DNA from 3 places in the Brevibacterium litoralis genome. Region 3 is predicted to be linked to each of the others. Evidence: predicted binding sites of a transcription regulator. Region 3 holds the regulator's gene; each other region holds the start of a gene.
The links. Region 3 encodes LexA, which represses DNA repair genes until DNA is damaged. Its sites were predicted from a motif close to TCGAACANNTGTTCGA; they were not measured.
Positions count from the first base shown of each region.

Region 1 (10,612 bases), on a different contig from region 3:
GAGGTCCTGTGCGACCCGCAGGACGGGTGCCGGGACGGGCGTGGGGCCACCCTCACCCGATCCCCGACGCAACCGGTCCGACCGTGCCCGGTCCGCGGACGAGGCGCCCTGGTCCGCGGGCGCCTCGGGAGCGGAGGTTTCCTCGAGCTCCGGGAGGGTTGACCAGCGGTGGAGGTGCTTGGAGAAGGCGTCCTGCTGGCCGGGGGCGTAGCCGAGGGCCGCGGCGGCGTCGCGGACGGCGGACTTCGCGCGGTAGGTGATGACGTTGGCGACCTGGGCGGCGCGGTCGCGGCCGTAGTGCTCGTAGACGTACTGGATGACCGGTTCACGGCGGGCGGACTCGATGTCGATGTCGATGTCCGGGTAGCCGGCGCGGTCCGGGGAGAGGAAGCGTTCGAAGAGCATGTCCTGCTCGACGGCGTCGACGGCGGTGATGCCGAGGACGTAGCAGACGGCGGAGTTCGCGGCGGACCCGCGGCCCTGGCAGAAGATGTCGTGTTCGCGGCAGTAGCGGGCGATGTCGTACACGATGAGGAAGTAGCCGCAGAAACCCATCGAGACGATCGTCGCCATCTCCTTGTCGATGACCTCCCAGGCGTGGGGGTTCGCCTCGCGGGTGCCGTAGCGGTGGAGGGCTCCGGCCGTGACGAGGTCCCACAGGTGCTGCTCCTCGGTGACGCCCGCGGGCATCGGTGCGGTGGGGAGTCCGGCGCGGGCGGCGCGGAGGCCGAAGGCGCACTCGGCGGCGATGTGCCCGGCGTTCGCGATCGCCGTGTACCCCGCCTCGCCGAGGAAGGCGAAGCGGCGGAGCATCTCGTCGACGGAGTGGATGCGGTTGGTCGCGGCCGGGGGCAGCCAGCCGGCCACCTCGTCGAGGGACTTCCGCGACCGGACGGCCGCACGGACCTGGGCGTTGCGGTAGCGGGCGCGGGTCGCGTAGTGGACGGCGTTCGTCGCGACGGCCGGGACCCCGTGGGCGGCGGCGAGATCGGCGTACAGGCGCAGGCGTTCGTCGTCGGTGGGCAGGCCCTGGTGGGTGAGTTCGACGGCCAGGTTGTCGGCGCCGAACAGGTCGATCGCGGACGCGAGAGAGGCGGCTGCGGAGGTGGGGTCCGGGGTGGTGGGTGTGGAGGAGGTGGGTGTGCCCGAGGGTAGGGCGCCTCGGGAGCGGGTGGGTGTGGTTCCTCGTGTGCGCGCACCGGGCGCGGCCGCGCCGGGTGTGAGGGTGAAGAGGCCCTTGCGGCAGCCGGTGAGGATGCGCCAGTCGCCGTGTTCACGGGTGAGGGCGGCGAGTTCCTCGAGGTCGAAGACCGGGCGGTTCTTCTCCCCGCGCATGTTCGCCTCGGTGATCGCCTCCGACAGGCGCCGGTAGCCCGCGACTCCGCGGGCCAGCACGAGGACGTGGAGTGCCTGCGGGTCGACCTGGCCGGGGATCTTCTCGGTGAGGCCGACGGAGAGTTCGGCGCCGAAGACGGTGGGGAGGTCCGCCTCGGCGGCGGCGTGGGCGAACCGGACGGCGCCGTACAGGCCGTTGTGATCGGTGAGGCCGAGCCCGTCCAGCCCCGAGCGGGTGGCCGCCTCGACGAGCTCCTCCGGTTCCGAGGCGCCGTCGAGGAAGCTGAAGTCCGAGTGCACGTGCAGCTCCGCCCAGGGCGGGGTGGCGCGGGTCGGGGATGTGGAGGTGTGGCCCGGGTTTCGCGGAGTGGGTGCGGGAGTGCTCGCCGTGTCGGGGGTGGTGGGTGCGCTCGGGTGGTCAGTGGGTGAGTTCCGGTGGTCGGTGGGTGAGTTCCGGTGGTCGGCCGGGTTCCCGTCATGCTTCCGGGCCGACGCCGTGTCGGCGTAGCGGTCGCGCCGGGCCCAGGCGGGTGCGTCGGAGCCGTTCGCCTCCGGGTCGGTGGGCGGGTGGTCCGGAGTCGGGTGGTCTGGTGCGGGAACCGGATCGTCGACGTCCTCCGGGAGTTCGGGTGAGTCCGCATACCGGCTGCGACGGTCGGAAGCACCGGGCCCCACGGAGACGGGTGCGGGAGCGGGCCCCGGCGTGGGTCCCGGTGTGGGAGCAGGTGCGGCCGGCGTGGCGGGGTCGTCCTCCGCATGTCGTTGGTTTGACCAAGGAGTATTCGGGGTGCCACTCCCCCGGGTGCTCTCTCCTCTGACCTCCTCGGCGTTCGACTCACCGTGGACCCGGTCAGCAGCACCGCGCTCCCCTTCAGCACTCCGCTCGGCGAGGAACGCGCGCAGTGCCTTCTTGTCGCCGCTGAGCAGTGAGAGTTTCTGCGCGAGCTCCGCCCAGGGTGTGCGCGGGTTGTTGAATCCCATGTCTCCTCGTCCTCCCTGCCTGTGCTCGTCACCTGCCTGCGCGAACCGTCCGTGCCCGCGATTCGACCGTGCGCAGATTGGCGTCGTGCGGGGTCTGAAACGCCGATCTCCGCACACTCGATTTCAAGGTCCCGCCCAGCGATCGCCCCTCACTCGTACCGCCCGACGAGGTACCACTCCCCTTCCTCCTTGCACAGCAGGAAGGCGTGGCCGTCCTCCGTGACGACCTGGATCCGCACGCGGTACTGCGCCACCGCCTCGTCCCACCAGCCGGATTCGACCGGCCAGCTGCCGGACCAGGCCGTGACCCGCGCGGAGAACCGTGGCCGCCCACCGCTCGCCGGTGCCCGCAACAGAGCCGGTGCCGCATCGAGTCCCGCCGGACGCGCGACGACCGACACCCCCTGGGCGTCGAGCAGGTCCACCGGGGTGCGTTCGACGAGCGTCGGCCGGGGCGCAGGGATGTCCCCGGGCCACGGCGCCCCGGGATCCCGCACCGCCCGAGGCGCCTGCTGCCACGGCGTCCACAGTGCGGTCTCGTCGGGGTCGCGCCCACCCTGGAGCGAGGGGACGAGCACCGTCTCCGCGCCGTAGAGCCCCTGGATCCTCTCGAGCGTGTGCGCGATCCGCCCCGGCCGTTGGTCGAACAGGCTCTCCTGCGTCCGCAGCGGCGCGACGAGCTCCGCCGCGACGAGCGTGATGAGCGCGATCCCGTCCTCCGCGGGTTCACCGGGATCGGCGCCGTCACCCTCCAGAAGGCTCCCCTGCCCGGGGACCTGTGGTGGCCGGCCCGAACGTCCGGGACCCCCGCCGACGGGGGCAGGACCCCCGGCCTCCGGGGAACGCCCCGCTCCCGGTGCACCGCCCCGCCCCCGCGCCGGACGCAACCATCCCTCCGACTGCCAGCGCAGGCGGTCGGCGACGGCGGTCTCGCTCATCTCCTCGATCCGCCACGTACGGGTCTGCTCCTCGCCGGTGGTCGACAGCAGGCCGATGCTCACGTGTGTGCACACCAGCCCGTCCGCGCGCACACCCCGGAACAGGTCCCCGGCGAGCGACCGCGCGTGGAAGGACAGCACGTCGCTCCGGCCGGTGGGCGGGTCCACGGCGACCTCGACGCGGTGCTCGCGTGCCCGCACGTGATCGACGGGGATCCGGTCCTCGTGTCCCGCGGCCAGTCGGTGTGCCCGCGTGCCGACCTCGCCGAACCGCCCGGACACCTCGGACTCCGGCAGAGCGGCGAGGGTCCCGAGCGTCCGCAATCCCAACCTCTCGAGCAGCGGCACGAGCTCGCCGAAGGACACCGGGTCGACCTCCTCGAGCACGGTCGACGGCAAGGGCGCGAGGAACTCCGCCGTCGCCCCCGGTGGCACCCGTGTGGCCGTCCGCGAGGCGAGCAACGCACCGAATCCCGTGTCCGCGACGCCGGGGAAGAACTCCCAGCCCGTCGCGTCGGTGAGACCGGTGAGGAGGTGTTCGGTGGCGGCCGCCTCGTCCGCGTGGGTGTGCTGCAGGGACGTGACGGGCATGCTCACGACACCCGGCTCCACCAGGGAGAACCGCGCGACGAGGGATTCGAGCACCCCGATCCCCTCGGCGAACACCCGGTGGTCCCGATCGGTGTCCTGCGACAGGACCTGCAGGTCGGGGCAGCGCAGCTGGGCGGCCCGCTTGTTGAGCCCGATCCCCACGCCGGCGGCGCGCGCGGGACCGTTGCACGCGCGGATCCGCCCCGCCCGCAGGATCGCCACCGGCGCGAGGGGATCGAGCCCGAGCGCCCGCACCGCGGCGACCGTCGGCCAGTCCGGCACGGCGAGGACGAGCGTGCGCGTCATGGTCGCACCCCCGCCGCGGTCTCCTCGGTGGGCACGGTCTCCTCGGTGGGCACGGTCTCCTCGGTGGGCACTGCCGCGCCGGATGCGGTCGCGGTCGGCGCCGCCCCGGTGAGTGCCGTGATCGTGGCGACGGGCGCCTCGTGAGCGGTACCGCCGGTCGGTCCCTCCGCTCCCGAGGTGCCCTCCCCTCGAGCATCCGCCGTACCCTCCTCCGCCGGGCCGTCGCCCGGGAGATCCGCGCCGGTGGGGTCTCCATCGGCCTGGTCCTCGTCCGAGTCGGGCAGCACGCCCGTTCGCCCACCTTCCGGGATCGGCAGCGCGATCACCTGTGATTCCGCTCCTTTTCGTTCCGGTTCCGTGCGTGGAATGGCCGGGGTTCCACCCTCTGTACGGTCGTCCCCTGCCTGCCCGTCCGTGTCGGGGAGTGGCAGGGGGACGACGTCCGCCGATGCACCGGAGCCCTCCTCCGGAGCGGCAGGAGAGGAGTGGGTGGGGACGGGGCGGAGGACGCCGGGAGAGCGACGTCCGGGCAGGGAGTGGTCCGGTTGCGTCGGGGCAATGGTCAGGGCGCCTCGGGAGCGGGTGAGGGACTCGACGCGGCCCGAAGGGCCCGGCAGGAGCAGTGTGTGGGAGCCCGTGCGGGAGCCGTGGACGGCGACGCGGCAGCCGGAGAGGCGCCCGTGGCCGGCCTGCGCGCCGTCCCAGCCGAGGGCGGTGGTCGAGAGCTGTTCGGTGCTGCCGGCGAAGGGGTCGAGCGAGACGAGCGTGGCGCGGCGTTCCCGCACCTTGGCGGCCAGGCGGCTGCGTTCGGTGGGGGTCGTGCGGTAGCGCGGGCGGACGAGGAGGACGTCGAAGGACTCGACGAGGACGGAGGTGACGCGCAGCCATTCGCGGTCGGGGGTCGCGACGGACACGAAACGGTCGAGGTCGACACCGAAGTCCGCGATCGAGGCGGACGACAGCGCTCCGAGGCCGACGGTGCAGACCCAGCGGTCCTCGTGGGTGAGGGCCGCGACCGAGGCGAGAGCGAGGGACACCGCATGGTCCCCCGTGACCTGCAGGATCTCCCCGCGTGGGAGCCCGCCCCGGGAGTAGACGGGGCGCAGGGGCGCGTCCACGGGGTGGGGCGCGATCCCGGAGGCCAGTTCACTGGCCGTCCGGACACCCGTGAGGTGGGTGAGCTGCTGCAGGGCGTCGACTGACATGCACCCATTATCGAACTGGTGTTCGAAAGTGGCAAGTGTGCAGGTGGCAGGGTGTGCGCCTGTCGCATTCGGCGTCATCCGGCAGGAAAGGTCGAAACTTTTTCGAACACGAGTCTTGTGTGCCCATATGCATATGGCTAAGCTGGGCGTACTTCCCCACGCAGGCGCGGTCGAACACGACGGAGTGTTCGACACGGTTCGAATTCTGTTCGAACACTGTTCGACACGGTCGCCGGCACTGTCCGAACAACGGCGTTCGAACAGCACGTGACACGTCGAACCCGACACGGCGCTCCACGGGAAGGAGGTGACAGGCACATGGCACGACACGAAGGCTCGACCACCGGGACGACCGCAGGCACAGGAGCAGGAGCCGGTACGGGACGACGCACGGACGAGGCGAACCCCGGGCTCGAGGACGCGCAATTCCCCACCCTCCTCACCGACCACGACGAGGACCTCATCACACGCAGGCTCCCGGAACTGACCACCGCACTCGACCACATCCGGACCCTCACCGAGGACATCACGAGCGGACACCGTCCCCTCGACCCCGATACCGCCACCGCCGGACTCGCAGGCCTCGAACAGCTCACCCGCCGAGCCCAGGCCCTCACCCGTGATCTGACCGCCGTCCTCCTCCACGAGGACGTCCCGGCCCACACCGGCGCCAAGAACACCCGCGACCTGCTCACCTCGAAACTCAAACTCTCCGGCTGGGAAGCCGGCCGCCTGCTGAAGAACGCCGACGCCCACGGACACCGCCGCACCCTCACCGGTCAACGCCTCGCACCCCGCCGACCCGAGGTCGCCTCCGCCCTCGCGGCAGGCACCATCTCCAGCGCCCAGGCCGAGGAGATCACCCGCACCCTCGATGCGATCCCGCCTGCCGTCGAAACCGTCCACGGACCGGCCCTCGAACACCTCCTCGTCACCCAGGCACCCGGACTACGCGTCACCGACATCCGCACCGCCGGCGCCCACGCCCTGGCCTACCTCGACCCCGACGGCAGCGCACCCGACGAGACGGAACCGACCGAACCCTACGGACTCGTCCTCACCCGACAGAAGAACGGTGACTGGCGACTCAAGGCCTACCTCGACGACATCACCGGCGCCCTCCTCGACGCCGAACTCACCGCACGAGAAGTGGAAGGCACACCGACTGAAGACGCCGAGACTCGGGACTTCACCGACCCGCTCCCGCCGACCGGCCTCCACCCCGACGGGACACCCACGGACGTCCGCACCCCCATCGACCTGCGGTACCGGCAGCGGAAGAACCTCGACCGCCTCCGGCACATCCTCCGCACCCACGCCGGGAACCGGCAGGCAGCCGGAGCCGCGATCGGCCTCGTCATCACCACCGACCGGACCACGATCGAACGGCAGAAAGGCCTGGCGACCACCGGATCCGGTGACACCGTCCGGCTGGAACACCTCCTGGCATCCGACTCCCCGTGGGTCGACACGCTGCGGATCGACGAGGTCCGCACCGACACCCGCACCCGCACATCGAGTCTCGTCACCGCCGGCCGGTTCGCGACCGACACGATGGTCCGGGCTCTCACCGCCCGGGACCAGGGATGTTCCTTCCCCGACTGCTCGAGTCCTCCCTCGGCGTGCGATTCACACCACATCATCCCGTGGGTGAAGGGCGGACCGACCGACCACTGGAACCTCACCCAGGCCTGCGGGTATCACCACCACCATCACGAGCGCCTCGGATGGGAAGCCGTCATGCTCCCGACAGGGATCGTCGCGTGGCGGCCCCCGGAATCCCAGGACCCGCTCCGACGACCCGTCATCCACGCGAAATACCGGACCCGACACCTCATCGCGCAGCGACTGGCGGCCGGGACAACAGACAGGGCTCCGGCCGGACCCGCAGGCGGACCGACAGGAGGGGACTCGCCGGGAACGAGCCCGATGGGTGAGCGGAGTCCAGGAGCCCTCCCGGACAGTGGACGTACTCTCTCCGAGGGACAGGCGAGCGAGGGACAGGCGAGCCTGCCTCTCGACGGGACCGGTGTGCCCACACCCGTCCCGGGCCACTCCCCCGGCGACCGAGCCAAGATCGCCGACCAACTCGCCTTCCAGAAACGCCGCCGCCAAGCACGCGAAGCCGCCTACCGCCGACGCGAGGAGAGCCGCCGCCAGGCAATGGTCGCACCCTTCTGACGCAGACTCGACGAGCTCTGATCGGGACGTCGTCACGCCTCCGCACGAATTGCACGCTGGCCCCGCCCATAGGCGGCCGGACTCCGACCGATGACGGCGGTGAACTCCCGGATCAGGTGGGACTGGTCGGAATAACCGAGTTCGGCCGCGACATCGGCCCAGTCGACAGCTGCGCCGTCCCGGGCACGTTCGGCGGCGTCGAGGAGCCTGTACCTGCGGATCACCCAGGTCGGGCTCACTCCTGCGAAGGAGGCGAACTGCCGCTGCAACGTCCGAGGTGTCACTCCGGCGATCGCGGCCAGTTCCTCCACCCGCCGGATCGAACGGTCGTGTTCGGCGATGTCCGCGATCCGTGATACCTCCCGGGCGATCGGGATCCGTCGCGGATCGGCACGGTCGAGTGCCCGGCCGAGGGCGTCGACGAGGGCTCCAGCCGCCGAGGCGCTGCGCTCGTCGGAATCCGTGCCAAGTGCCCCTGCCCTGGGAGCAGGGTCCGACTCCGACACAGGGTTCGACCCCGGAAAGCGCGCCTCGGCGATCGCATGGGACAGTGCTGCACCGTCGATGCCGAGGACGTCGTCGACCGACAACACCCGGTCGTTGAGGTCCCCTACCCGGTCGATCCAGGCACCGAAGCCACCCGTGGTCGTCTTCACCGCGAGATTCCACCCTGAACCGGCCAGAAACCGCGACTGCACCCTGGTCGTCACCCCGTTGACGACGGCCCGCAAAGGGTGAGGGCCGGGTTCGTCGACGTCCGGCGGAGGTGCCACACCGACACTGATGTTCACCGCCGGACGTGAGACGACCTGCTGCCGGTGGTGCCGGGGAGCCGAGTCGGCTGATCGCTCGAACGACCATTCCACGGACCAGACGAAGTCGAGCAGTCCGTCGAACTCCGCGGGCACGGGGAACCGCCGGAAGTCGACATGGCGTCGCATCTCGGCCGGTGAGAGGATCCCGCGGGTGTCGTCATAGGCGGACACGGTCCACACGGTAGTGGATCGGCCCGGTGAAGGTTCATGTCGCAAATCTTCAATCGCGCCGTCCGACCGCCTGCCTACCGTGGAGCCATGGACACGAACCCCGCCCCGCAACATGCAATCGACCCTGCCACGATCACCACCGCACAGCTCGATGCCGTCCTCGCGGACCTCGCCGACCTCCTCGACACGATCCCGACCTCCGCCGATCCCCACCCGACCCCGTGCACCGAGTACGACCTCGCCGCGCTCCGGCAGCACGTGGTCGGATGGCTCACCGCCTTCGCCGACGGTTTCTCCTCGGCGGACAGGCACTGTTCGGACCTCGACGCCGTCACCGTCGAGGGGAATGGTGCCGGCCAGGTCCGGGCGGCGCGCGCCCGCCTCGCAGACGTCCTCCCCGAGGCGGCCTCCCGGCCGCTGTTCATCGGCGAGGTGTCCATGCCCGGCGACATGTCCCTGTCGATGATCCTCTGGGAGTACCAGATGCACGGTTGGGACCTCGCGGTGGCGACCGGGCGGCCGTGGGCACCGGCCGAGGACGCCGTCCTCGCCTCCCTCGACTTCGCACCGGCCATGCTGACTCCGGATTTCCAGGGCCCGGGCAAACCCTTCGCACCCGCCGTCGAGGTGCCCGCCGACTCCCCGGCCCTCCACCGCCTTCTCGGCCTCTCCGGCCGCGATCCGCACTGGAGTGCCTGAGGGACGGGCGCCTCGGCAGAGCGCCCGCATGACGCTGCACTACCCTCATGGGCATGGACACCCCTGTGACGGAGCGCACGGCTCCGACGGACCCCGCACCGACTGCCACGGACCCGGCCACCCCCACGGACCCGGCCCCTCCCATCGCCGACCGCGCCACCTGGCCGACCCTCGAGTCCCCCGAGGCGCTCACCGCGCTCATCGGCGAACCCTCGCAGTTGGTGAAGGACAAGGTCCGTCCGGCACTTGTCCCCGAGGACGTCGACTGGCTGGCCGCCACACCGTTCTGCGTCCTGTCGACCTCGGACGCCGACGGGAATCTGGACGCCTCGCCCAAGGGTGACCCGGCCGGCGAACTCGTCCACGTCATCGACCCGCAGACGATCGCCCTGGCGGAACGACCGGGCAACCAGCGCGCCGACGGCTACCGGAACATCCTGCAGAACCCGCACGTCGGTCTGCTCTGCATGATCCCCGGCCGCGGCGACACCCTGCGCATCAACGGCCGCGCGACCCTCGTGACCGACGCCCCCTTCTTCGACGACATGCAGGTCAAGAGCAAGCGCCCGCTCCTGGCGGTCGTCATCGACATCGACGAGGTCTTCCACCACTGCTCCAAGGCCTTCCTCCGCTCGCAGCTGTGGAAGCCGGAGACCTGGGCGCCCGAGGCGCACGTCCCCCGGCGTGCCGTCCTCGCGAACCGCCTCGACAAGCCGGACCAGAGCGTCGAGGAACTCGACGAGTACTGCGGCAAGTCCTACGAGGAGAAGCTCTACTGATGCCCGCCGTCGCCCGCACCCCGAACACTTACGCCGGAGTCGCCAACCACGCATGACCACCACACTCGTCATCGGCGCCTCCGGCTACGAGGGCCGGTACCTGGTCGCCGAACTCCACCGCCGCGGGCACACGGTCCGCGCCCTCGTCCGGGACCGCGAACGTGCCGAGGAACCCCACAGCTCGGGCGCCCCGTCGCTGGCCGGCCTCGTCGACGAGTGGCGGATCGGGGAGATCACCGATGCCGCCGTCACCGCGGACCTCGCCGCCGGCGTGGACGCGGTCGTCTCCGCCCTCGGCGTCACGACCCAGGATTCCGACCCCTGGCAGGTCGACCACGCGGGGAACCTGCAGATCCTGCAGTCCGCCGCAGGTCACGGCGCCGAGGCGTTCCTCTACCTCGGCGCGATCGGCGCGGACCGGTGCCCGGCCGAGGTCGCGAAGGCGAAGACCGCCTTCGTCCGGGACCTCGCCGGCTCACGGACCACCGGTGTGGTCGTGCATCCCTCGGGGTACTTCAGCGACATGTCGTCCGTCCTCGACATGGCCCGGAAGGGACATGTCCGAATCCTCGACCCCGAGGTCCGCCTCAACCCGATCCACGGCGCGGACC
Region 1 is NZ_JBDIUY010000019.1:39,956-50,567, forward strand. Features, by position in the region: gene AAD496_RS06460 (error-prone DNA polymerase) at 1-2,316, opposite strand, end outside; gene AAD496_RS06465 (Y-family DNA polymerase) at 2,466-4,151, opposite strand; gene imuA' (DnaE2-dependent mutagenesis accessory factor ImuA') at 4,148-5,356, opposite strand; gene AAD496_RS06475 (HNH endonuclease signature motif containing protein) at 5,675-7,537, shown strand; gene AAD496_RS06480 (AraC family transcriptional regulator) at 7,570-8,523, opposite strand; gene AAD496_RS06485 (TIGR03086 family metal-binding protein) at 8,611-9,222, shown strand; gene AAD496_RS06490 (pyridoxamine 5'-phosphate oxidase family protein) at 9,276-10,001, shown strand; gene AAD496_RS06495 (NAD(P)H-binding protein) at 10,054-10,612, shown strand, end outside.
Region 1: the regulator LexA is predicted to act here: its motif matches at 5,533-5,548, upstream of AAD496_RS06475 (HNH endonuclease signature motif containing protein).

Region 2 (10,612 bases), on a different contig from region 3:
TCCAGCGGATCCGCGCCCAGAAGGCCAGCAGTGCGGCCGCGGACATCTTCGCCGCCGACTACGTGGGCGGTCTGGTCGGCGGTCTCGCCTTCCCGTTCCTGCTCCTGCCCGTCCTCGGGCTCCCCCGAGGCACCCTGGCCGTCGGCGCGATCAACGCCCTCGTCGGCGTCCTCGTCGTCCTGTGGATCTTCCGCCGGACCGTCTCGGCCAAGGCCCGCACCCTGCTCGCGGCCGGACTCGTCGGCGTGCTCGTGGTCCTCGGCATCGCCTGGGCGTACACCGACCGGATCGAGGTGACCGGTCGGCAGAAGCTCTACCGGGACCCGATCGTCGTCGCCGAACGCTCCGACTACCAGGAGATCGTGCTCACCCGCGACGCCCGCCAGGACGACACCCGGCTGTACCTCAACGGCGACCTGCAGTTCGGGTCGCTCGACGAGTACCGGTACCACGAGAGTCTGGTCCACCCGGCCATGGACGGCCCGCGGGAGCGAGTCCTCGTGCTCGGCGGGGGCGACGGGATGGCGATCCGCGAGATCCTCGAATACCCCGACGTCGAGGAGGTCACCGTCGTCGACCTGGACAGTGCGGTCGTCGACCTCGCCATGCGCGATCCCCGGGTCCTCGAACTCAACGAGGACTCCTTCCGGGACCCCCGGGTCGACTACCTGGCCGCCGACGCCTTCACCTGGCTCAAGGAGGACGTCGACCACGCCTACGACGTCGTCGTCGCGGACCTGCCGGACCCCGACTCGGAGGCCACCGCCAAGCTCTACACGATCGAGTTCTACGGACTGATCGGGCGGGTCATGGCCCGGGACGCCAGGCTGGTCGTCCAGGCCGGTTCCCCCTACTTCGCCGTCGAGTCCTACTGGGGCATCGGCGAGAGCATCGCGCAGGCCGGATTCTCCACGGTGCCGTACCACGTGGACGTCCCGAGCTTCGGGGACTGGGGGTACTTCCTCGGCACCTTCGAGGGCCCGGCCCCGGTCCTCCGGGTACCCGCGGACGCCCCGGAGGACATGCAGTTCCTCACCGACCCGGTGCTCGCCGCCTCCCGGGTGTTCCCGCCGGACCGTGACCGCGATTCGATCCCCGGCGGCCCGGAGCCCTCCTCCCTGCTGCACCCCCGGGTCATCGAACAGCAGACGGGCGCCTGGGTGGGGTACTGACCCCGACGGACGGTCGGCGACCCTTCCCCGGGTGCCGGCCGACCGTTACCGTGGGGACATGCCGACCGTCCTGCTCGTCCACCACTCACCGACCGACGCGACCGCGCGGCTGGCCGAGGCCGCCCGTGCCGCCTTCGAGTTCGAGGAACTCGCGGACATCACCCTCGTGGAGCGGCAGGCCCTCGAGGCGACCGTCGAGGACGTCCTGTCCGCCGATGCCTACGTGCTCGGGACGACCGCGAACTTCGGGTACATCTCCGGGGCGCTCAAGCACTTCTTCGACTCGACCTACGACGCCGTGCGGGAAGCCACCGAGGGACGCCCGTTCTCCTACTGGATCCACGGCGGCTACGACACCACCGGCGCCGAACGCGCCATGGAGGCGATCACCACGGGGCTCGGTTGGACCACCGTGGCCGCGCCCGTCGTCTTCACCGGCGAGGTCACCGACGACCACCTCGAGAAGATCACCGAGATGGCCGCGACCGTCGCCGCGAGCCGCCTCTGAGCCCGCCGCCGAGGCGCCCTGCACCTGGGCACCGCGCCTGCAGGGCACCTCGGCGTCCGTCGTGGCACGACACAGGTCCCGCCTCCGGGAATCGGGGGCGGGCCCTGTGTCGTGCCACGACGGACGCCGAGGTGCCCTGCACCTGGGCACCGCGCCTGCAGGGCACCTCGGCGTCCGTCGTGGCACGACACAGGGCCCGCATCCGGGAATCGGATGCGGGCCCTGTGTCGTGCCGAGGTGTGTGCCGGTCAGTAGGTACCGGCTGCGGCGGAGGCACCCATCGCGGCGATCATCACGATGACGCTGATGACGATGCCGATGATGCCGAGGATCAGGAAGATGATGCCGAGGATGAAGCCCCACTTGCCGAGCTGGTTGTCCTCGAGGCCGGCCTCACGGGACTTCTTGCGGGCCATGTGGCCGGTGATGATCCCGACGATCGGGCCGACGACGGCGAAACCGATGAAGGTCGCCAGCGACGCGACGAGGGAGACGATGCCGAGCGTCTTGCCCGGATCCTCCTGGGCGGCCATGGGCGCACCCGCCGGGGCCGTGTACTGGGGCTGCTGGGGCTGGTACTGATCGGACATCGAACTCTCTCTTCCGGGAGTCGGGGTGTGCGGGCGACGAATCCGTGCGGGCGCGACGACGGCCCTCACGGACTGTGACACGGCCAATGTAGACCCAGAGAGCGGCCGCTGACAGGCAGTTCAGGGCAGTGTTTCAGGATCGCCACGAATTAGATACTCGGTAGTAGTAAACGACCGATCAGGTCACATCTCCCACGTCATAGGACGTGCGTGGCATCACTTCTGCGAGGTGAACCAGCGGTCCGGCTGCTCGGCCATGTCCCAGAACATCCCCGCCATGATCTCCAGACCCGATTCGAGGATCGGCACGAGGATGTGCTCGTCGGGCGCGTGCTGGTTGCACCCGGGATAGGAATGCGGGATCCACACGGTCGGCAGGCCGAGGATCTCGCTGAACGCATCGTTCGGGATCGTCCCGCCGAGATTGGGCTGGACGGCCGGCGACGCACCACAGGTGGTCGTCACGGAGTCGACGGCGGCGCGGACCACCGAGGCTGCGGGGTCGAGGCGGGTCGCCGCGGCGCTCACCGGCGGGACGTCGACCTCGATCCCGGGGATCCCGTGGGCGGCCAGGTGCTCCTCGACCTTCCGCCCGAGATCGGTGATGTCGGTGCCGACGACGAACCGCAATTGGAGGAGCGCGGCGGCCCGACCGGGGATCGCGTTGACGGGCGAGTCCCGGTTGCCCGCGTCGAGCGCGAGGACCTCGAGCCCGTTCCACCCGAGGGTCCTCTCCTGGTGGGTGAGGCCCGGCTCGCCCCAGGTGGGGTCGATCTCGGGGGCACCCTCCTCCCGGACGTCCGGGAGGGCGGCGATGGCCTCTCGGACCGCTGCCGGGATCTCCGGGGGCCGGAGCGCCGGGATCCGGATGACCCCGTCGCCGTCGACGAGTGCGTGGATCGCCGCGGCGAGCGTGGTCGCCGGATTGCGCAGTTTGCCACCCCAGTTGCCGGAGTGATGGTCACCGTCCCGGGCGTCCTGGCGCAGCCAGAAGTTCACCGCACCCCGGGACCCGAGGAACAGGGTGGGGACGTCCGCGGCCAGGCGGGGACCGTCGGAGCCGAGGAAGAGGTCGGCGGCCAGGAGCCCGTCGCGGTGTGCGGCGCAGAACTCCCGCAGGCCGACCGAACCGGATTCCTCGGCGGTCTCGACGAGGATGGTGACGTTGTAGCCCAGACGACCGCCTCGGGAACGCAGGACCGCGCCGAGTGCCTGGTGGTTGACGAGGTGCTGGCCCTTGTTGTCCGCCGAGCCGCGGCCGTAGAGCCGGTCGCCGTCGCGGGTGAGGACCCACGGGTCGAGGCCGTCGCTCCACTCCTCGGCGTGGGCGAACTGGACGTCGCCGTGGCCGTAGAGGAGGACGGTCGGGAGTGCGGGGTCCTCGATCCGCCGGGCGACGAGGAGCGGTTGGTTGGCCGAGACCGGGTTCTCGTGGACCTCCACGGCGAAGTCGAGGGTTTCGAGCTCCGGACGGAGGGCGGCGTCCAGATAGGCGTGGGCGGCCGGCCCGTCGCCCCCTCCCTGACTCTCGGTCGGATGGGCGACCCTCTCCGCGAGGAGGTCGAGGAGGTCGCCCTCGGTCAGGAGGGAGCGCGCCGCGGCGATCGCGCCGGCGCGTCCGGCGGCGGGGGTGGACGGGGATGTCATCGGGGCTCCTGGAGATCGGGGAGTGACGGGGATGGCACGAGACTACGACACACCGATCAGGGTGATACCAGGGGTGAACAGCGCCTCACATAAGAAGCAAGAAAACTATGTGTCCGTCATCGTCCGCTTCGCCAAGGAAACTTGAGTCCATGACGACAGCCGGGATCCGAGATGCTACCTGGCAATCACCATAGAGATCCGAGTGAGTCAGGTCACACATGAGCCTCTCCTGCCGCATGATTCCGGGATTCTTGAAACTTAAACTACTCATGAGTATGTCGCGCCGACGACCCCCGGGTGAGCACAATGTCCACCATGGCTGAATCGAGTGAGCTCCAGAAGGTGCTCGGCGCGAATCTCTACCGGATGCGCCAGGAACGCGGATACTCCCAGGAGGAGTTCGCCCAGTACATCCTCGACGTACACCGGACCTATGTCGGTGCCCTCGAGCGTGGCGAGCGGAACCCCTCCCTGCTGAGTGTCGAGAAGATCGCGGGCAAGTTGGGCGTCGAACCGCTCTGGCTACTGCACGAGCACCCGGACGACGAGCCCCTCCCGGCATCCTTCACCGCCGGGAAGTGAGTCCCCCGTGACGGTCGCCGCCCGCACGGCGGCCGTCACGGCCCATCCCCACGCAGTCCCTCCCGCACAGCCCATCCCCACCCTTGCCGAACATCCGAACATGTGTTCGAATCGTTCCATGCGATGGGACGGCCAGTCGAGTGATGCCACGGGTGCCCTCGAGGTGCCCGGCTTCGTCCGCTCCGTGACGACCCCGGAATTCGCCGGCGTGACGTTCCACGAGGTGCTGGCCAAGTCCGCCCTCAACAAGGTCCCGGCCTCCAGTTCCATGCCCTTCTCCTGGACGGTGAATCCGTACCGGGGTTGCGCGCACGCCTGCACCTATTGCTTCGCGCGGAACACGCACACCTATCTCGACCTCGACGCAGGCTCCGACTTCGACCGCCAGGTCGTCGTGAAGACGAACGTGGCGGACGTCCTGGCCGCCGAACTCCACCGGCCCCGCTGGGCGCACGACCACGTGGCCCTCGGCACGAACACCGACCCGTACCAGCGGGCGGAGGGCCGCTACCGGCTCATGCCCGGGATCATCGCGGCCCTCGCCGGATCCCGGACCCCGTTCTCGATCCTCACGAAGGGCACCCTGCTCCGCCGTGACCTGCCCGCTCTCGAACGGGCCGCCGCGGACGTCGAGGTCGACCTCGCCCTGTCGATCGCGGTCTTCGACGAGGGCCTGCGCCGCGAGATCGAACCCGGCACTCCCACGGCAGCGGCCCGCCTGGCGACGGTGCGCGCGGCCGCCGAACGGGGCTTCCGGGTCACCGTCTTCCTCATGCCGGTCATGCCCGCCCTCACGGACTCCCGGGCCCACCTGGAGACGGCCGTCCGGTCGATCGCCGTGGCGGGAGCCCACCGCGTCGCCTACGGCGCCCTGCACCTGCGCCCCGGGGCGCGCGAATGGTTCTTCACCTGGTTGCGCCGGTCCCGTCCGGGCCTGCTGCCGCGGTACCGGCGGATGTACGACCGGACCGCCTACGCCTCGGCCGAGTACCGCCAGTGGCTAGCGGCCCGGCTCGAACCCCTGCTCCACGAGTACGGACTGCAGGCACGCGAGGACGAGGACACCCCGGAGCAGAGACGGTTCGCCCGGAACCGAGCGGAGGCCGAGCAGGACAGGGAAGAACAGGGCGCCTCGGCAGCGGAGACCACGCCCGCACTCTTCTGAACACCCGCTACGGACCCGACCCCACCCACACGGAAACGACGCTCCCGGAGCGAGCCGTGAATACCGGAAGGCTCCGAGCCCCTCACGGTGAGTGAGGGGCTCGGAGCCTTCTTCAGTGGCGGAGGATAGGGGATTTGAACCCCTGAGGGCGTTAACCCAACACGCGTTCCAGGCGTGCGCCATAGGCCGCTAGGCGAATCCTCCGAGAAAGACTCTATAGGAAGTGAACAGCCGATTGCCAATCGAGGACGCGTGAACCGAATCACTCCTGTGCGGTCGCGACCCGCCGCCGGTTTCGTCTACACTGGTCGTCGGCTCTTCGCGCGGTGTCATCCTGCGAACTCCCCCAGGTCCGGAAGGAAGCAAGGGTAAGCATGCTCTGGCAGGTGCGCGAAGAGCCTTTTTCGTGTCCGGACGTCCGCCGACCGCCCCTCCCTCCCCTTCAAAGCGGACCGAACGTCCGTTAAGGTGTCTGTATGAAAGCGACGGGGCTGCGGGTTGGCAACCGGACCGATCCGACCTCCGGGGCCCGGGACCTCGGGACGGAGGGATCCACCGTGCCCGCTCCCCCGCCGCGCATCTGGCCGTTGTTCCTCGCGACCTTCCTGTCGACCTACACCTTCGCCGTCGCGAACATCTCCGTCCCCGGTATCCAGGCGGCCCTCGACGTCGACTCCGCCGCGACCGCCCTCGTCATCGGGGCCTACACCGTCTCCTTCGCGGCCTGCCTCATCGTGTGCGGACGGCTGGGCGACCGGTTCGGGCGCCGCCGCCTGTTCCGGATCGGCGTCCTGTCGATGATCGCGACCTCGGCCCTGGCGGCCCTGGCCCCGAACGTCGCACTACTCATCGTCGGTCGGTTGCTCCAGGGCGTGGCCGCCGCGATCACGACGCCACAGATCCTCTCCTCGGTCCAGGCGATGCTCACCGGACACGCACGGGCGAGGGCCGTGAGTCTGTACGCGATCATCGCCGGGGTCGGCACGATCGGCGGGCAGATTCTCGGCGGTGTGCTCACCACCTTCTTCCCCGTGGAGTACGGCTGGCGGGCGGCCATGGCCTCGATCGGTGGGATCGCGCTCATCGCCTTCATCGGGACCCTGTGGATGCGGGACACCCGGTCGGACGATCCCGAGGGGCTCGACCTCCTGGGCACCGTCCTCGTCGCAGGCTCCCTCCTGTGTCTCGTCGCGGGGCTCACGAACGCCTCGTCGATGGATCCCCTGGCCGTCCTCGACACACCCCGGACCTTCACCGTCACCGTGGTCCTGCTCGTGGGGGCCGTGATCGGGTTCGTGCTCCTCGGGTTCCACCTGCGCCACCGGTCCCTGGCGTCCCGCCCCTCGGTGTTGCCCCTCCACGTCATCCGCGAACCGGGCGTCCGCCTGGGGGTCACGCTCGCGTGTCTGCTGTTCATGATGCTCGGTGCCTTCATGTACAACTTCGCGGTCCTCACCCAGCAGGGTTTCGGGTGGTCACCGCTCCACGGCGGCGTGGCGCTCGTGCTCCTGGCCACCGCCTTCGTCGTCTCGTCCTCGCTCGCACCACGTCTGCAGGAGCGGATGGGACCCCGCGTGATGGTGCTCGGCGCCTTCGTCCAGGCGCTCGGACTCGCCGGGGTCGCCGCACTCGCCTTCTCCCCGGCGGAACCGGGCCTGTTCCAGTGGATCTTCCAGGTCTGCGGGATGTTCACCGGTGGCGGTCAGGGCCTCATGATGGGCCCGCTCGTCTCCGTCGTCATGAACACCGTGCCCAACCGCGTCGCCGGGCTCACCGGTGGACTGGTCGCGACCGGTCAGCAGGCGGGGATGGGGCTGGGTGTGGCCACGCTCTCCGGGGTCTTCACCGCGCTCAGCTCCCTCGTCGGGATGCGCCCGGCCTTCGGGTACACGGCGGCACTCACCGTGCTGGTGAGCTTCGGGTTCGCCTTCGTCGCCGGCCGCCTGGTCCTCCACCACCGCCGGGCGGCCGCCCTCGCCGACGCCACTTCCCCGTCACGATTCGACAACACCGATTCCTGACGAAACCCCAGGTGAGAGCGCAATCGCAACACGTTCGTGAACGATCACGGTCCCGTCGTCGGCGAACCGTCATGTGGCACGGCCTACTCTGACGACCAGTCGTCCGGTCCGTGTGCCTCCCTGCGCCACGGACCCATTCACCCCTGGAGTACACGTGTTCCGACGTCCCGCCCTCGCCGCTGCCCTCGCCGCCGGTGTCCTCGCCCTGTCCGCCTGCACCGCGGACGAGCCCACGGACACCGACACCGCAGGCGCCGACACCGGCAGCGCCTCGACGCCGCTCACCCCGCCCTCGGAGATGCCGGCGCCCGAACCCGAGGTCTCCCTCGTCACCGCCGACGGCACCCAGGACGTCGGCGCTGACCCCGTCGAGCTGGAGGCCGGCGACCACCTGGAACTCGTCGTCGCCGAGGGCGAGTTCACCTCCGTCGAACTCGTCGACACCGGCAACGACCGTGTCCCCACGGACACAGGTGTCCTCTCCGCGGTGGACCCCGCCGCCGAGGCGCCCTCCCCCACCGACACGAGTGCGCCCGAGGAGACGGACGAGCCGGACACCCAGGCGCTCGATGCCACGACCTCGCTGCTCGCCGCGACGAGCACCTCGGCTTCGAACACCTCCGCGACGACCGACAGCACCCCCGGACCGACGGTCTCCCCCACCGAGGGTGCGGAGGCGGAGGACACGGAAGGCGCCTCGGGAGCGGGGGCCGACACGGACACCGGCACCCACTGGATCTCGGCGGGCGGGCTCGCCGGGGACAAGGAGTACGCCTGGACGGCGACCGTGCTCGACGGCGACGGCGAGGAACACGAGGTCACCGGCAGCGTGACGACGGCCCCGGCGAGCGGCACGCAGGTCCGCGCCCGCTCGGTCACCGGCGACGACGCGGTCGTGGGGGTCGGCGCGCCGATCGTCATCGACTTCTCCGCCCACGTCGAGGAGGAGTACCGCGACGACGTCGAGGCGCGCCTGGCCGTCGAGACGCGGGATTCCGAGGGCGCGGACATCGACGTCACCGGGTCCTGGGCGTGGCTGCCCGACCACGAGGGGAAGTCGCGGATCCACTACCGGACCGAGGAGTACTGGCCGGCGTACACCGAGGTGAGCGTCTCGCTGCCCTTCGGCGGTGTGCAGTTCGGCACGGACACCCAGGGCACCCGGGACATGACGCTCGACTTCGAGATCGGACGCGAGCAGATCGTCGAGGCCTCGGCGGCGACCAAGCGGATGGTCGTCACCCGCGACGGCGAGGAGATCTGGGACTGGCCGGCGAGCCTGGGCATGCCCGAGGCGCCCTCCTACAACGGTCCGCACATCGTCATGGCGAAGGCCGCCGAGTACACGATGACCTCGGAACGGTGGGGCTACGAGACCGACACCCGCTGGGCGGTACGGATCCACAACAACGGCGAGTTCGTGCACGGTGCCCCGTGGTCGGCCTCCTCCCACGGCGTGCGGAACGTGAGCCACGGATGCATCAACCTGACGAACGAGCGCGCCTACGAGTACTACCAGTCCGCGATCTACGGGGACCCGGTGATCATCAGCGATTCCTCGGTCGACCTCACGCCGACCTCCGGTGAGGTGAGCGACTGGGTCTACGAGTGGGACGCCTGGACGGAGATGTCGGCACTGCCGCAGGCCTGAACCCGGCACCGTCGCAGGCCTGAGCCCGGCACTGCCGCAGGCCTGAGCCCGGCACTGCCGCAGGGGTGACCGGCCCCGTCGTGCACCGGATCGGTCACATCCGGCCCGATTCCCGGCCCAGGACTTCGCGGAGCGTGGTCGGTAACCGATATGTTCGGGGGTCGGAGGTGGAACGACGATGACCACGCACGACCACACGCCCGCGCCCGCCGGCGCGCCCGCCGGGGCCGACACCGCTGCGGCACGCCGGGAGGAGGCGGCCGCCCGGATCCGCGTCCGGGAACTGCGGGAGCTCTCCCGGGTGGCCCGCTGGGAACGCCGCGTCGAGATCCCGCTCTTGCTCATGGCGGTCGCCTTCGTCGCCGCCTACGCGATCACGGTGCTGAAGCCCGATCTCGACCCGACCCTGGAGACCTGGGTCCGCGTCGTCACGTGGACCACCTGGGGAGCCTTCGCCGTCGACTTCCTCGTCCGGGTCTGCCTGGCCGAACGCCGGTTCCGCTACATCCTGCGCCACTGGTACGACGTGCTCATCATCGCGCTGCCCTTCTTCCGCCCGCTGCGCATCATCCGCGTCATCGGCACGCTCAAGGTGCTCAACCGGGTGTTCGTCGGCCGGTTCATCGGCATGCAGGCGGCCTACGTGGGCGTCACCGCCGTCACCTGCATCTTCTTCGGCGCGCTCTCCGTCCTCGACATGGAGGCCGAGCACCCCGAGGCGCTCATCACCACGTACCCCGACGCCCTCTGGTGGGCGGTCGTCACGACGACGACCGTGGGCTACGGCGACCTGTACCCGATCACCACCGGCGGCAAGATCGTGGCCGTCGTCCTCATGATGGTCGGCATCGCACTCATCGGTTCCGTCACCGCGGGCCTGGCCGGCTGGTTCGCCGACCACCTGCGCAAGGAACGCGAGGAGAAGGAACTCCTCACCGCCCTCCTCGCGGGCGAGGACCCCGTCGAACTCGCCCGCACCGGGACGAGCACCGGGTCCGCCGCCGAGGTGCCTTCCACCGTGGGTGCGGATGTGCCGGAATGTACCTGCGGCTGCCACCGGAACGAGTGACTGCGAACAACATCATGGTGTCTGCCGGACAGATGCCCGGCAATCCGGCCTGGTTGCCGGGCATCTGTCCGGTAGATGACAGGGAGGTTGCAGGCGCCTCGGCCGCGTTCAGACCGCGGAAGGCTTGGACCGGCGCAACAGCAGGGAGATGAGGAAGGCCGTCCCCATGAGACCGACGCCCACCGTCGTCACGCCGGGCCAGCCGAA
Region 2 is NZ_JBDIUY010000010.1:154,147-164,758, reverse strand. Features, by position in the region: gene AAD496_RS02825 (polyamine aminopropyltransferase) at 1-1,172, shown strand, start outside; gene AAD496_RS02820 (flavodoxin family protein) at 1,231-1,680, shown strand; gene AAD496_RS02815 (DUF4190 domain-containing protein) at 1,929-2,270, opposite strand; gene AAD496_RS02810 (M20 family metallopeptidase) at 2,487-3,917, opposite strand; gene AAD496_RS02805 (helix-turn-helix domain-containing protein) at 4,233-4,499, shown strand; gene AAD496_RS02800 (Rv2578c family radical SAM protein) at 4,618-5,664, shown strand; tRNA gene AAD496_RS02795 (tRNA-Ser) at 5,781-5,868, opposite strand; RNA gene ffs (signal recognition particle sRNA small type) at 5,975-6,070, shown strand; gene AAD496_RS02785 (MFS transporter) at 6,141-7,685, shown strand; gene AAD496_RS02780 (L,D-transpeptidase) at 7,840-9,336, shown strand; gene AAD496_RS02775 (potassium channel family protein) at 9,515-10,405, shown strand; gene AAD496_RS02770 (MFS transporter) at 10,514-10,612, opposite strand, start outside.
Region 2: the regulator LexA is predicted to act here: its motif matches at 4,594-4,609, upstream of AAD496_RS02800 (Rv2578c family radical SAM protein).

Region 3 (10,612 bases):
GGTCGCCGCCGCGGACGGGGCCGAGTGGTTCATGGACTACCGGAACGCCGACGGGTCGATCGCGGAGATGTGCGGCAACGGGGTGCGGGCCTTCGCCCATTACCTCGTGCGGACCGGCCGGGTGACCGACATCGCGACCCCGATCCGGGTCGGCACCCGGGGTGGCACGAAGACGGTGACACTCGTGGCCGACCCCTTCGGGTCCCCCGCACCCTGGTACCGCGTCGACATGGGCCGCTGGGGGTTCCCACTGCCGCACCCGGAAGGGTTCGACTCCACCGTCGAGACCCGTGGAATCCCCGTCGCCCGGCCGGCCCTGAGCGTCGACATGGGCAATCCCCACACCGTCGTCGCGCTGGCCGGTGAGGACGAACTGGGCGCGGCCGAACTCACCACGGTCCCACGGGTCGATCCGGTGCCCGGGAACGGCACGAACGTCGAGTACATCGTCGTCGGGGCCGACACCGCCGCGAGCCGAGCCGGGATCGACGCCGGTGCCGGACACGTGCGCATGCGGGTCCACGAACGCGGCGTCGGGGAGACCTTCGCCTGCGGCACCGGGGCGTGCGCGACCGCGATCGCGGCCCAGCACTGGGCCGGACCCACCGGGCCCGACACCTGGTACGTGGAACAGCCCGGCGGCACCGTGCGGATCGAGATCGACGGCGACCGGGTGGCCCTCGCCGGCCCCGCGGTCCTCGTCGGCGAGATCACGCTCGATGAGGACCTCACGGCCTGAGGTGCTTCAGGCTTCCTTGCGGACCACGAGGATCCGGAACCCCTTGGAGCTCGCTTCCTTGCGGCAGGTGTAGCCCTCACCGAGCATGTCGGCCGTCCAGGTCAGCAGGGAATCGGCGCCGAGCTTCTTGGCGACGACCATCCACGCCTCGCCGCCGGGGCGCAGTCGCGGCAACCAGGTGCGCAGGAGATCGTGGAGGACGTCCTTGCCCACGCGGATCGGCGGGTTCGACCAGATCGCGTCGAAGCGCTGGTCGGTGGGGATCTCCTCGGCGTACACCGGGCGGACCAGGTCACCGACCCCGAGCGCCTCGGCATTGGTGTGGGTGAGCCCGAGTGCGCGTTCGTTCACGTCGAGGGCCCACACCCGGGTGTCGGTCCCGGCCTCGCGGGCCGTGAGCGCCGCGTGGAGGGAGATCGGACCCCAGCCGCAGCCCAGATCGAGCAGGTCCCCGGCGGGCGGGGCGGGCACGGCGTCGAGGAGCACCTTCGTGCCGATGTCGAGACGGGTGGGGGAGAAGGTCCCGGCGTTCGTCGTGACGTCCACCTGGCGACCGGCCAGGTGGATGCCGATGGTCCGCGGCTTGTCCGCCGCCTGCGTCGTCCGGGAGAAGTAGTGGTCCGTCACGGTCCCCATCCTATGGGGCACCCGGACTTCGTGAGAGAATGGAGCACCCTCGTGAACGACAGGAAGAAGCGTACGTGACCGAAGCGAGCGAAGACCGCTCCCGCGCCATGATCGACCGTGTGCTCTCGCGCAGCGGTACGGCCCTCACCGACGACCGTCTGGTCCACCAGGACGACTCCCAGATCGACCTCCTCGAACGCCAGGCGCTGCGCCGCGTCGGCGGACTCTCCACGGAGCTCGAGGACATCACGGAGGTCGAGTACCGCTCCCTCCGGCTGGAGAAGGTCGTCCTCATCGGTGTCTACTCCACCGACGCGGCGGAGGCGGAGACCTCGCTGCGGGAACTCGCCGCCCTCGCGGAGACCTCCGGCGCGGAGGTGCTCGACGGCCTCTTCCAGCGCCGCGACCACCCCGATCCGAGCACCTACCTGGGCTCGGGCAAGGCCCGGGAACTCGCCGACGTCGTCGCCGCCGTCGGTGCGGACACCGTCGTCGCGGACACGGAGCTCGTCCCCTCCCAGCGCCGTGCCCTGGAGGACGTCGTCAAGGTCAAGGTCATCGACCGGGTGGCCCTCATCCTCGACATCTTCGCCCAGCACGCCAAGAGCCGGGAGGGCAAGGCCCAGGTCGAGCTCGCCCAGATGGAGTACCTGCTCCCGCGCCTGCGTGGCTGGGGCGAGAGCATGTCCCGGCAGGCCGGTGGCCGGGTGGCCGCCGGTGCGGGCATCGGCTCGCGTGGTCCCGGTGAGACGAAGATGGAGCTCGACCGGCGCCGGATCCGTGAACGGATGGCCAAGCTGCGCCGCGAGATCAAGCAGATGAAGCCGGCGCGGGCGACCAAGCGGGCCAACCGGACGCGCAACCGGGTGCCCTCTGTGGCGATCGTCGGGTACACGAACGCCGGCAAGTCGTCCCTGCTCAACCGGCTCACCGACGCCGGTGTCATGGTGCAGAACGCCCTCTTCGCGACCCTCGACCCGACGGTCCGCCAGGCGGTCACGGCCGACGGGAGGGACTTCACGTTCACCGACACCGTCGGATTCGTCCGCAACCTGCCCCATCAGCTCGTCGAGGCCTTCCGGTCGACGCTGGAGGAGGCCGCCGAGTCCGACGTCATCCTCCACGTCGTCGACGCCGCCCACCCCGATCCTCTCGGTCAGGTCCGGGCGGTCCGCGAGGTGCTCGCCGACGTCGACACCTCCGACATCCCGGAGCTCGTCGTCCTCAACAAGGCGGACATCGCCGAGCCGGTGGCGCTCGCGCGGCTGCTGCGGGAACTGCCGGACTCCGTGGCCGTGTCCGCGGCGACCGGCGACGGGATGGACGACCTGCGCCGCACCCTCGACGCCCTGCTCCCGGTCCCGGAACACGAGATCACCGCGCTCGTGCCCTACGACCGCGGATCACTCGTCTCCCGGATCCACGACGAGGGCACCGTCCTCCACGAGGAGTACCTCGACTCCGGGACCGCTCTCCAGGCCCGCGTCGACGGTGACCTGCTCGACGCGCTGCGTGACTTCCTGCGTCCGGACATGGTCGTCGGGGACGCGGTCGTGGACGGGGCCGGTCCGGCCGCGGACCCCGCGACGGGCACCGGAGGACGGGGCACCTCGGCGACGGGGACGGGGGAGTGAGCCCGACCGAGCAGCTGCTCGCCGGGGCCGTCGCCGCGCTCGGCGGCAGTCCGCGCGAGGGACAGCAGCGGATGGCCGAGGCGGTCACGAGCGCCCTCGACTCCCGCACGCATCTGCTCGTGCAGGCGGGGACGGGCACCGGTAAGTCGCTCGCGTACCTGGTCCCCGCGGTCGAGCACTCGGTGCGGACGGGGAACCGGGTCGTCGTGTCGACGGCGACACTCGCGCTCCAGGCGCAGATCGTCGACCGTGATCTGCCCAGGCTCGTCAAGGCCGTCGGGGCGGAGCTACCGCGCAAGCCGAAGGCGGCGGTCCTCAAGGGCCGGCGCAACTACCTGTGCAAGTACAAGATGGACGGCGGGTACCCGGACGAGGGTGCCGGGATGCTCTTCGACCTCGGCGCGGACACGGCCGGGGACCGGGTGGGTGGCGGTGGTGCCGGCCGCGGTCCGGACTCCCCGGCGGCGATGACCCGTCTGGAGGAGGAGATCCGCCGCATCCGGTCCTGGGACGCGTCGACCGAGACCGGCGACCGTGACGACCTCACCCCCGGCGTGAGCGACCGCGCGTGGTCGCAGGTGTCGGTCAACGCCTTCGACTGCCTGGGCCAGAAGTGCCCGCTCGTCGAGGAGTGCTGGTCGGAACTCGCCCGGGCACGGGCCGCCGAGGCGGACGTCGTCGTCACCAACCACGCACTGTTGGCCATCGACGCCTTCGGGGAGAACTCCGTCCTGCCCGAGCACTCGGCCGTCGTCGTCGACGAGGCACACGAACTGCGCGACCGCGTGACGAATGCGCTGTCCGGGGCGATCACGGTGGCGATGCTCGAGGCGGCGGCCTCCTCGGCCCGTAAGCACACGACGGTGCAGGACACCGTCGTCGGGATGTTGGACACCGCGGCCTCCGCCCTCGGCAAGGCCCTGGCGAACGCCGAGGACGGCCTCATCACCCACTGGCCGGACGACCTGGCCGACGCCGTCGTCGCGATCCGCGACGCGGCGAAGCAGATCTTCGCCGACTCCGGGGCCGACCAGGACTCGAAGGCCCCGGACGCCGGCCGTCAGATGGCCCGCGCCCGCCTGCAGGAGATCCTCGACCTGGCTGACCGGATCACCGAACGCGCCGGCAACGACGTCTCTTGGGTGTCCCGGTCGAACTTCCGGGACCGGGAGACCGTGTCCCTCGTCGTCGCGCCCCTGTCGGTGGCGGGCACCATGCGCAGCGGGATCTTCGAGGAGGCGACCGTCGTCGCGACCTCCGCGACGCTGGCCCTCGGCGGGTCCTTCGAACCCGTGGCGGCCTCCATGGGCCTCGCCGGTCCCGAGGCGCCCCGCTACGACTCCATCGACGTCGGGTCGCCCTTCGCCTACGAGAAGCAGGGGATCCTCTACGTCGCCTCCCACCTGCGTCGGCCCGGCCGCAGCGGACTGGGCGACGACGCGCTCGACGAGTTGCAGGAACTGCTGGAGGCCTCCGCCGGTGGTGCACTGGGGCTGTTCTCCTCCCGGGCCGGCGCCCAGCGCGCCGCCGAGGAGATGCGGGAACGTACCGATCTGCCCATCCTCCTCCAGGGTGAGGACACCCTCGGGTCGCTCGTGAGCCAGTTCGCCGCCGACGACCGCACCTGCTTGTTCGGGACGATGTCCCTGTGGCAGGGCGTGGACGTGCCCGGCCGGACGTCCCGCCTCGTCGTCATCGACCGGATCCCGTTCCCACGCCCCGACGACCCGCTCGTGACCGCGCGGACCCATCAGGCGCACAAGAACGGGGCCAACGGCTTCATCAGCGTGAGTGCGACGCATGCCGCTCTGCGTCTCGCGCAGGGCGCAGGCCGCCTGATTCGCAGTGTCGACGACCGCGGTGTCGTCGCGGTGCTCGACTCCCGGATGCGGACCGCCGGCTATGCGGGCTTCCTGCTGCGTTCGCTCCCGCCCATGTGGCTCACGGAGAACGGTGGTGCGGTCCGCCAGGCCCTCGGACGGCTGGCCGAGGGCTGAGGGACGGTCGAAGGGTCGGTCCCGTCGGCCCGGGCCTGCGCACGGGCGGGAGACGGGCGTGGAAAGACGCACGAGGCGCGGTCCCGGAGGGGACCGCGCCTCGTGCGTGGACGGCAGGGGTGGGAGGAGCTCAGACCGAGCGGATGACCGCCGTGACGATGCCCATGATCTGGGCGTGGTCGCCGTCGATGGGCTCGTAGTCCGCGTTCTGGGGCAGCAGCCACTGCTTGCCGCCGGTGCGCTTGAGGGTCTTCACCGTCGCCTCGTGGTCGAGGAGCGCGGCGACGATCTGACCGTTGTCCGCGTCCTGCTGCTTGCGGACGACCACCCAGTCGCCGTCGCAGATGGCCGCGTCGATCATCGAGTCGCCGACGACCTTGAGGGTGAAGAGGTCACCCTGGCCGACGATCTGCCGGGGGAGGGTGAAGACGTCCTCCGTGTTCTGCTCCGCGGTGATCGGACCACCGGCGGCGATCCGCCCGACGAGCGGGACCTGGGCGTTGTCGGACTCCGCCACGGGGGAGTGGGCCGGGAGGTGGCTCACGGTCGCCTCGGTCGCCGGTGGCTGCTCCTCGGCCGGGTTCACGATCTCGATGGCCCGGGGGCGTTTGGGGTCGCGGCGGACGTAGCCCAGACGCTCGAGCTGCGAGAGCTGGTGGGCGACCGAGGACAGGGAGGCCAGCCCGGCGGCCTTGCCGATCTCCCGCATGCTCGGCGGGTACCCGTTCTCGTAGACGGCCTGCTCGATCGTCTCGAGGACGAGGCGCTGCCGCGGGGTCAGGCGGGTGTCCCCGGCGGCCGCGGAGCCCTCCGGGAACTCGAGGATCTGACCGTGCTCGTCGCGGAACCGTCGGACCTCGTTCTCCACGCTGTCGTTGCGGGGGCGCCCGCGCGGGCGCGGGCTCTCCTGCGGGTCGGGGGACTCCGTCTTCTTCGTGCTCATGTCTCCACCTGCCGGTAGTCGGTGTAGTGCCCGAATGGTGCTGAAAGTGACCGGTCGCAAGAAGTGTGTCCGAGGCTCCTGGAAGGGTGTGCCACGTCCGGACGATCAGCTCGTTCGAATCCATCTTCGCACATCTGTTCGAGGTGGGTGGACATCTGTTCTAATGTCCGGTTCAATAGAACACGTGTTCGGAACTGACGTTCGAACACGGCAGGCACCGCCGGCGACGGGGCATCCCGTCGGTCGCGCGGCCCACGACACGCAGGAGTACGAACATGAGCTCTCTCACCGCTTCCCCGCTGGCTTCGTTCGCCACCTCGCACGGTCTGCGCACCCATCCCGCACGGGAACGCGCGGCCGTCCGCTGGACCCCACGGGGCCGGCGGTTCCTCCGTCTGGCCCGCACCCTGCTCCTCGCGGCGGTGTTCGTCGGCGTTGTCCTCGCTGCGGTCCTCGGGCTGCGCCCGGACGCCGCGGCCTCCGGTTCCGCGGAGGTCGGGGCCTTCGACACCGTGGTCGTCGAACAGGGTGACTCCCTGTGGACGGTCGCCCGGGAGGCCGCGGGTGACCGTGACGTCCGGGACGTCGTCCTCGCCATCGTCGAACTCAACGGACTGTCCTCGCAGATCGTCCACCCGGGCCAGGAGCTCGCGGTCCCATCCCACTGATCGGTCGGACCCCGCCGATCGGGTCGACCGGTTCGGTGAGGGGTCCCGGTGCCGCCGCGTGCGGACCTCCCCGGTAGAATCCCGGTCGTGACGAACCTCGAGGACCTCCCCCTCCGCGCGGACCTGCGCGGCCAGACCCCGTACGGCGCTCCCCAGCTCGACATCCCCGTCCGGCTCAACGTGAATGAGAACGCCTTCGACGTCCCGGCGGACGTCGTACAGGCCATGGACCATGCGCTGCAGGCGGAGCTCCCACACCTCAATCGGTACCCGGACCGCGAGTTCACCGCCCTGCGGGCGCGGCTGGCCCGCTACCTCGACGGTGTCCTCACCCGTCAGGGTGGCCGTGACGCCGCGAGCGGGCAGCCGGTCGCACACGCACCGGTCGACCCGGCGGGTATCTGGGCGGCGAACGGGTCGAACGAGGTCCTCTCCCACATCGTGCAGGCCTTCGGGGGCCCCGGACGCCGCGCACTCGGGTTCGTTCCCAGTTACTCGATGCACTCCCTCATCACCACCTCGACGGGGGCGGAGTGGATCACCGCCGAGCGTGCCGCGGACTTCACCCTCACGGCGGACGCGGCCGTCGCCGCGGTGCGCGCGCACCGACCCGAGGTCGTGTTCCTCTGCACGCCGAACAACCCGACGGGTACCGGCCTGGACCTCGACGTCGTCCGGGCGGTGCTCGCCGAGACCGAGGGGATCGTCGTCGTCGACGAGGCCTATGCGGAGTTCGCCCGGCCCGGGTACGTCTCCGCGCTGACCCTGCTGCCGGACAATCCACGTCTGGTCGTCTCCCGGACGATGTCGAAGGCCTTCGCCTTCGCCGGTGTGCGACTGGGCTACGCGGTGGCCGATCCGGCCCTCATCGACGCACTGCGGCTCGTCCGGCTGCCCTATCACCTCTCGGCACTCACCCAGGCCGCCGCGGGTGCTGCGCTGGACCACGCGGACTCTCTGCTCGCGAACGTCGAGGAACTCATCCGCCAACGCGACCGGATGTCAGCGGGTCTCGCGGACCTCGGTCTCGACGTCGTCCCGAGTGACTCGAACTTCCTGCTCTTCGGTGGCCTCACCGACCCGAGCGCGTTCTGGCAGGGTCTGCTCGACCGCGGCGTCCTCGTCCGGGACATCGGGATCCCCGGCCACCTGCGCGTCAACGCCGGGACGGCCGACGAGACCACGGCGTTCCTCGACGCCTGCGCCGCGCTCCTCGCGGCAGACCCCACCCACCTCACCACCTCCGAGACCGCCGAGGAGTCCGCATGACCTCCACTCCGACCGTGACCCCCTTCGAGGGCCCGCGCACGGCGCACGCCTCCCGGAGAACCTCCGAATCGTCGATCGAGGTCGCCCTCGACCTCGACGGGACCGGGAAGTCGGAGGTCGACACGGGTGTGGGCTTCTACGACCACATGCTCACCGCGTTCTCCAAGCATTCCCTCGTCGACCTGCGTGTGAAGGCGACGGGGGATCTGCACATCGACGTCCACCACACCGTCGAGGACACCGCCATCGTCATCGGGCAGTGCCTGCGGGAGGCGCTCGGGGACAAGGCCGGGATCCGCCGCTACGGCAATGCGAGCGTGCCGCTCGACGAAGCCCTGGCCTCCTGTGTCGTCGACGTCTCCGGGAGGCCCTACTTCGTCCACACCGGGGAGCCCACGGGCTTCGAGTTCCACCTCATCGGTGGGCACTTCACGGGGTCGATGGTGAGTCACTCGCTGGAGTCACTGACCTTCCACGCCGGGTTCACCGTGCACCTCACCTGCGTGGCCGGTCGCGACCCGCACCACATCGCCGAGGCGGAGTTCAAGGCCTTCGCGCGCGCCGTGCGGCAGGCCGTCGAACCCGACCCGCGCATCACCGACATTCCGAGCACCAAGGGAGCCCTGTGAGCCGCACCGTCATCGTCACCCCGTTCGGGGTCCCGCAGCAGCTGGCCGCCGCCTGCGTCCTGTCGGACATCCCGGGTGTCGTCGTCCCCCTCGGACAGTTCTCGGCCGTCGTCCAGGAGGGCACCGACATCGCCGCGGGCAATGCCGCGGCCGCCGCGATCTCGACGATCGCCGGCAAGCACGAGGTCCTGCTCATGGTCCGCAGCGAGGAGCGGATCGACGCCGCCCACTACCGGCACGGTGAGCGCGAGGCCGACGTCCCCGCGGGCCTCGCGCTCAGCAACCTCCCCGACGAGCTCGAACCGCTGCTGCTGGAGTCCCTCGAACCGACCGATGTCGAGGGCCACATCGACACCTCCACGATGTCGAAGATCCAGGCGTCCTCGCTCACCATGACCCCGCAACGCGCGGCGATCGCGCGGACCGCACTCATGTGGGCCGTGGCCCTGTTGCTCGCGCTCGTCGCCCTCGTCGGTGGTGGGATCGCACTCGGCAACGGCGCGGTGCTCGTGGGCGGGCTCGTGCTCCTCATGGCCCTCGTGGTCGGTGGATTCGCCGGCTACCGGTTGTGGTCCCTGCTCGTCCGCGCCCGGACGGCGGTGGCGGCATGACCACCGTTCCCGCCACGCACACGGTACGGACCGATGCGGCACAGACCGCCCCGGCACAGAAGGACGTCGTCGTCCTCGACTACGGCTCCGGCAACGTGCGCTCCGCCGTCCGCGCCGTCGAACGCACCGGCGTCCGGGTCGAACTCACCTCGGACCTCGACCGGGCCGCGGACGCCGACGGCCTGGTCGTCCCCGGGGTCGGTGCCTTCGCCGCCGTCATGGAGGGCCTGGAGTCCGTCGGCGCCCCGGAGGTCATCCGCGCCCGGCACGCCGCCGACCGCCCGCTCCTGGGCATCTGCGTGAGCATCCAGGTGTTCTTCGAGTCCGGTACCGAGCACGGGATCACGAGCACCGGCCTGGGTATCTGGCCCGGTGCCGTGTCCCGCCTGCAGGCTCCGGTCGTCCCGCACATGGGGTGGTCGGAGGTCCGGCCACCCGCGGGCTCCCGGATGTTCGCCGGTGTCGAGGACGAACGGTTCTACTTCGTCCACTCCTATGCCGCACACGAGGCGCCCACCGGCACGCTCACCACCTTCGCCGATCACGGGGAGCCCTTCGTCGCCGCCGTCGAGGACGGCACGACCTGGGCCACCCAGTTCCACCCGGAGAAGTCCGGGGACGCCGGCTACGGCCTGCTGCGCAACTGGGTCTCGATCCTCTGAGACCTCCGGCCACACTGCTCCACCCGCACACCCCCACACCATCCACCGACGGGAAGAAGACGTACCCATGACCGAGTCCACCACGACGCTGCCGCCTCTCACCCTGCTCCCGGCCGTCGACGTCGCCGACGGCAAGGCCGTCCGCCTGGTCCAGGGCGCCGCCGGATCGGAGACCGACTACGGCTCCCCGGTCGAGGCCGCCCAGAACTTCGAGGCCGCCGGTGCCGAGTGGATCCATCTCGTCGATCTCGACGCCGCCTTCGGACGGGGCTCCAACCACGACCTCCTTGCGCAGGTCACCAAGGCGGTCAACCTCAAGATCGAGATCTCCGGTGGCATCCGCGACACCGAGTCCCTGGAGCGTGCCCTCGACACGGGTGCCGAGCGGGTGAACATCGGCACCGCTGCCCTGGAGAACCCGGAGTGGACCGCCGAGGTCATCCGTCTCTACGGCGACAAGATCGCCATCGGCCTCGACGTCCGGGGCACCACGCTCGCCGCCCGCGGCTGGACCCGCGACGGCGGTGACCTCTACGAGGTCCTCGCCCAGTTGGAGCAGGCGGGCTGCTCCCGGTACGTCGTCACCGACGTCAACAAGGACGGCACCCTCCAGGGCCCGAACACCGAACTGCTGACCTCCGTCGCCCAGCGCACGAACAAGCCGGTCGTCGCCTCCGGTGGCGTCTCCTCCCTCGACGACCTGCGGGCACTGCGGGAACTCGTGCCGGCCGGTGTCGACTCCGCGATCGTCGGCAAGGCGCTCTACGCCGGCAAGTTCACCCTCCAGGAGGCCCTCGAGGTCGCCGGCGGAACCGGCCACTGATGCCCGAGCT
Region 3 is NZ_JBDIUY010000015.1:82,667-93,278, forward strand. Features, by position in the region: gene dapF (diaminopimelate epimerase) at 1-739, shown strand, start outside; gene AAD496_RS05590 (class I SAM-dependent methyltransferase) at 746-1,375, opposite strand; gene hflX (GTPase HflX) at 1,405-3,000, shown strand; gene AAD496_RS05600 (ATP-dependent DNA helicase) at 2,997-4,997, shown strand; gene lexA (transcriptional repressor LexA) at 5,128-5,940, opposite strand; gene AAD496_RS05610 (LysM peptidoglycan-binding domain-containing protein) at 6,216-6,608, shown strand; gene AAD496_RS05615 (histidinol-phosphate transaminase) at 6,696-7,877, shown strand; gene hisB (imidazoleglycerol-phosphate dehydratase HisB) at 7,874-8,506, shown strand; gene AAD496_RS05625 (hypothetical protein) at 8,503-9,117, shown strand; gene hisH (imidazole glycerol phosphate synthase subunit HisH) at 9,114-9,779, shown strand; gene priA (bifunctional 1-(5-phosphoribosyl)-5-((5-phosphoribosylamino)methylideneamino)imidazole-4-carboxamide isomerase/phosphoribosylanthranilate isomerase PriA) at 9,847-10,602, shown strand; gene AAD496_RS05640 (SseB family protein) at 10,602-10,612, shown strand, end outside.